Regions from separate parts of the Williamsia sp. R60 genome, predicted to be linked through region 2. Evidence: riboswitches for the same ligand, from Rfam matches in the RefSeq annotation. Region 2 holds a riboswitch; the other holds the start of a gene.

Region 1 (2,382 bases), on a different contig from region 2:
GCGACAACAGGTCGGCAGAAACGAGGAAGACGGCGCCGAGCAAGGGCGTCACGATGATGAGTCGCCGGTGATCGGCGCCGACGAGCAGTCGCGCCACGTGTGGGACGACCAGACCGACGAATCCGACCGCGCCACACACGGACACGAAACAACCCGTCATCGCGGCCGCGATGACGAACAGGAGGATCCTGAACCGCGATGCGTTCAGTCCCAGTGCGGCACTGACCTCGTCGCCCATCGACAACGCGTTCAGGCGTCGCGCGCACAGGGCGATGGACACCATTCCCACCGCGGCGACGACCACCACCAGTGGAACCATGCCCCAACTGACGCCCGACAGGCTCCCCAGGAGCCAGAACATCACGCTGCGCGCACCGTCACCTTGCGGTGCCATGAAGATCAGCACGGTGGTGACCGCCGAGAAACCGTATCCGAGCGCGGTTCCCGTCAACACGAGCCGCAAAGGCACCAATCCGGCTGCCGATCTCGCCATCAGATAGACGAGGGCGGTGGCACCGAGGGCGCCCAGGAACGCTGCGGTACTCAGCGCGTAGATACCCAGCGCACCGAAAGTGCCGAACAGGACAACTGCGGTCGCGCCCACGGATGCCCCCGACGAGATCCCGAGGACATACGGGTCTGCCAATGCGTTGCGCACCATCGCCTGTACGAGCAGACCCACAGCACTGAGTCCGGCGCCGACGAACATTGCCACGATCAGTCGCGGCATTCTGGAATCGATCACTATCCGGTAATTGGGCACGTCGTCCGCGGATATTGCGCCTCCGACCAACTCGGCCCAGAGGAACGAGGTGGTGTCGCGCCAGGGAACGTGAACGGTACCGAACATGAGTGCCACCACCGACACAGCGACCAGCGCGAGACACAACCCGACCACCAACGCAGTCACCGAATGAGGGCGCATCGCCGCACTTTCCGCTGTACCGGATGCCGGCCGACCCGTACGCATGCGTCAGCGAATGAAGGCGCGCGCGAGCACACCATCACCGCGTCAACCGTGTCCCTCGGAGTCGACGGGCGACCACGCCGGCGGCGCGGTCGCGTTGGCAGGTCTTCGGACTCGTGGACATGGCACCGAATAGTCGGTGCCTCCTACCGGCGGTCGCTTCCCAGGCATACACCCAGTGCTGGTGACCGCGTTCGTTTCCACTCACCGCTGCGGGGCAGTTCCGGATCTTCACCGGATTCCCTCTTACGATCCGCCGGTCACTGACCGACGGAAACCAACGCCCGGTCAACCTAACATTTCACCGGCACCCGAACAGACACCGGTTCTAGACTGTCGCCATGCCCCACCCGATCATGTACTCCGAGGACGACCCGGTCCTGATTCGACTGCGCACCATCGCCCTCGCGTTCCCGGATGCGACGGAGAAGATCGCACACGGTCGCCCAACGTTCCGCGGCGCGAAGATGTTCGGCATGTACGGCGGCGGGGTCAAAGGTGGACCCCAGTTCGAGCAATCGCTGCTGTTCAAGGTCGAACAGACTGAACGCGTTGCACTGGAACAAGACTCGCGATTCTTCTATCCGGCGTACGTGGGACCGTACGGATGGATGGGGATCGACCTGTCGGCACGGCCGGACTGGACGGAGGTGGCCGAACTACTCGATGCCAGCTACCGCTCTGTCGCGACCAAGAAGCTGATCGCCCGGCTCGACGCCGGCGAGCGCCCCGACGAACTGACCTGACGTCATCGCTCGGTTGCTGCGCCGGGGCCGAACTCATCACCGTCCTCTGCGGGCTGGGGCCTCGCATCGTCACGGCCATGGCACGGGAGCGGCCAGATGAAAGTGCCGCCCTGCATCGCGGTTCGAACCCGCGTCGGTTTCGCGCATATCCGTGCGCGGCAGGCGAAGTTGTCCATACCTCATCAGAGGCTGCGCAGACGATGAATGTTCCCGATCGACCGGGCCGGGTCGCTATACCGCGGTCGGGTCGGCGAGCAAGCCGGCCGCCGCTGTGGTGCACAGCGAGAGCGCCGTCTTCGCCCAGGCGGCATCGGCACCGGCCAGACCGCACGCGGGACTGATCACCACCTGCTCCGCCAGGACCTTCCGGGACAGCCCGATTCGGTCGGTCAGAGCGGCGCACGACGCGGCCACCTGTTCTGCGGCGAGTTCGGTTGCGGGGGCAGCCGTCGGCACGGCGCCAAGGATGACGTCCCGACCCTCGTCGAGCAGCTGCCCGATACCGTCGAGGTCCGCCGTGCGGATCTGGGCGAGATCCACACTGACCGCAGCGAATCTGGTGCGCTCCAACAGCTCCCACGAAAGGTTCGCCGAGCAGTCGTGCATCACCACCGGCCTGCCGACGACGTCGATGAAGCCGTCGTACTTCTCGGCGAGCACAGCGACGGG
Region 2 (2,382 bases):
TCTCCACAAAGGGCCACAGCGATCCGGCCGCCGGAGCGGAGGCCTCGTCGTCGATCTCTTCGTTGCCGGCGATCACCGGGATGTTGGTCATGTCCGCGACAGGGACGTCGACCGAGAGGTCGAACGTCTTGGACGCCGGCGGCTGCACGATCGTGTAGGGCCGGCTGCCGGAGAGGAATCCCGCGACACGTTCGGGTGGCCGGACGGTTGCCGACAACCCGATGCGCTGTGCCGGGTTCTCCAGCAAGGCGTCGAGACGTTCGAGCGACAACGCCAGATGTGTGCCCCGCTTGGTGCCCGCCACGGCGTGCACCTCGTCGACGATGACCGTCTGAACCGAGGTGAGCGTGTCGCGCGCAGACGACGTGAGCATCAAGAAGAGGGATTCGGGGGTGGTGATCAGGATGTCGGGCGGGGTGCGGAGCAATTGACGGCGCTGTGCGGCCGGGGTGTCGCCCGATCGCACACCTACCGTGATCTGGGGGACGGGCAGGTTCAGCTCCTGCGCGGCCCGGGTGATCCCGATCAGAGGCGCGCGTAGGTTGCGCTCGACATCGACGGCAAGAGCCTTCAGCGGCGACACGTAGAGAACGCGCGTGCCGGCGGCCTTGGCGCCGTCGGGAAGCGGGTCGGCGCCGAGACGATCGAGTGCCCACAAGAATGCCGAGAGCGTCTTGCCCGACCCGGTGGGGGCGACGACCAGGGTGTTCTGGCCGTCCGCGATGGAGTTCCATGCCCCGAGCTGTGCTGATGTGGGTGCCGGGAAGGCCGCGTCGAACCACGTACGGGTCGGCGCTGTGAAGCGGCCGAGCACCTGCTGTGCGCTGGGCACGCCGGATACCGAGGTGGGGGACTTGCGGGCGGCCATTGCTCCATGATCCACGACGGGTCTGACAGAGCGGCAGAACCGGTGCCCGGGATCGTCGGCACCAGATCATTCGGCAGGTCGGTGTTGACCGGGCAAAACGCCGCGGAATAGAGTCAGCGCACGTCGTGCGAACGGGAAATCCGGTGCAAATCCGGAGCGGTCGCGCCACTGTGAGCTGATCTCAACCCACCGGGTGGAGCCGCAAGTCAGGGGACCGGGGCACGACACCCAACAGGTCGACGCGGGGCGCGCATCCCGCGAGAGGAGATATCAATGTCGAGTTCTTCGGTCTCGCAACCGGTTTCGAATGCCCCCACGTTGGCCGTCGCGGTCCCGGATGTGTCGGTTGTGAACGCCGCACTCTGGCTGACCGCCACCACCATGGTCGCGTCCCTCGCCTACTACTTCCTCGGCTTCGACCAGGGCGCGGTGTCGGTGTTCGGCAGCGACACCCATGTCCACGAGTACATCCACGACGCGCGGCACTTCCTCGGCTTCCCCTGCCACTGAGCAGGCGAGCAGGTGGAAAAGAAGTTCATCGGCGCCGGACTGCTCTCAGGTCTGGTCGCCGGAATCGTCGCGTTCGTCTTCGCCCGGATCTACATCGAGCCCCTTGTCGACCGTGCCGTCGGGTATGAGGAAGGCCGGTCGCACGCCGAACTCGAACTGACCGGCGGATCTCACGCGCACGACCACGAGTTGTTCTCCCGGACTGTGCAGCAGAACTTCGGCGCCGGTGTGGGGTCGGTGGTGTTCGGCCTGATCATCGGGGCGTTCTTCGCTGTTGCCTTCACGGTTGTGTGGGCCTACATCGGCCGGCGGTACCCGACAACCGACCCGCGGACGGTGGCGGCTCTGCTCGCAGTCTGCGGATTCGTCGCGGTGTATCTCATTCCCTTCAGCGCGTATCCCGCGAATCCGCCCGCTGTGGGTGGTGACGACACGATCGGGTCTCGCAGTGGCGCGTACCTGACGATCCTGCTGCTGTCGGTGGGCTTCATGATCGCTGCAGCGGTCTTGGCGTTCTGGCTGGCGCCGAAGATCGGTGGCCTGTATGCGGCAGTGGTGGCGGGCGTCGCGTATTTGGCCGCGATCGCGGTCACCGTGGTTCTGTTGCCGAGTTTCGACGAGGTGCCGGGCCCGCTGATGGACGGCCAGTCGATGGTGTTCCCTGGGTTTCCGGCCGATTTGCTCGGCGACTTCCGGTACTACTCGGTGATCAATCAGGTCATCTTGTGGGCAGTCCTCGGCCTCGGATTCGCGCTGGCGCTCAACTGGATCGGCAAACAGACGGCCCGCACGGCCGGTGCAGGTGCTCGCAACGGGGCGGAAGGCGGAGCCCGCCCGACATGACGGGCCAACCCCCACTGGATCTCACAGTGGTCGTGGCTGCACGAACGGGTCCGAATGCAACGTTGGCCTTCGGGTCGCATGACGAGCCGCTGGACACGCGCGGGCAAGCCGATGCGACGGGTCTGCGCCTGCACTCGGGCGCGAAAGTCTTTGTTGCTCCG

The links. A riboswitch is a leader RNA that binds a small molecule or an ion and turns the genes downstream of it on or off. The one in region 2 is predicted to bind cobalamin.
Region 1: linked by a shared signal. The riboswitch ahead of ACVWY6_RS04975 (FecCD family ABC transporter permease) and the one ahead of ACVWY6_RS13060 (CbtB domain-containing protein) in region 2 are both predicted to bind cobalamin.

What each region holds. Positions count from the first base shown of each region.
Region 1 covers NZ_JBSSGR010000001.1:1,124,146-1,126,527, reverse strand. Annotated here, with positions in the region: gene ACVWY6_RS04975 (FecCD family ABC transporter permease) at 1-925, opposite strand, end outside; cobalamin riboswitch at 1,050-1,264, opposite strand; gene ACVWY6_RS04970 (MmcQ/YjbR family DNA-binding protein) at 1,309-1,713, shown strand; gene ACVWY6_RS04965 (uroporphyrinogen decarboxylase/cobalamine-independent methonine synthase family protein) at 1,945-2,382, opposite strand, start outside.
Region 2 covers NZ_JBSSGR010000002.1:1,324,100-1,326,481, forward strand. Annotated here, with positions in the region: gene ACVWY6_RS13055 (ATP-dependent helicase) at 1-868, opposite strand, end outside; cobalamin riboswitch at 973-1,101, shown strand; gene ACVWY6_RS13060 (CbtB domain-containing protein) at 1,142-1,378, shown strand; gene ACVWY6_RS13065 (CbtA family protein) at 1,391-2,221, shown strand; gene ACVWY6_RS13070 (histidine phosphatase family protein) at 2,218-2,382, shown strand, end outside.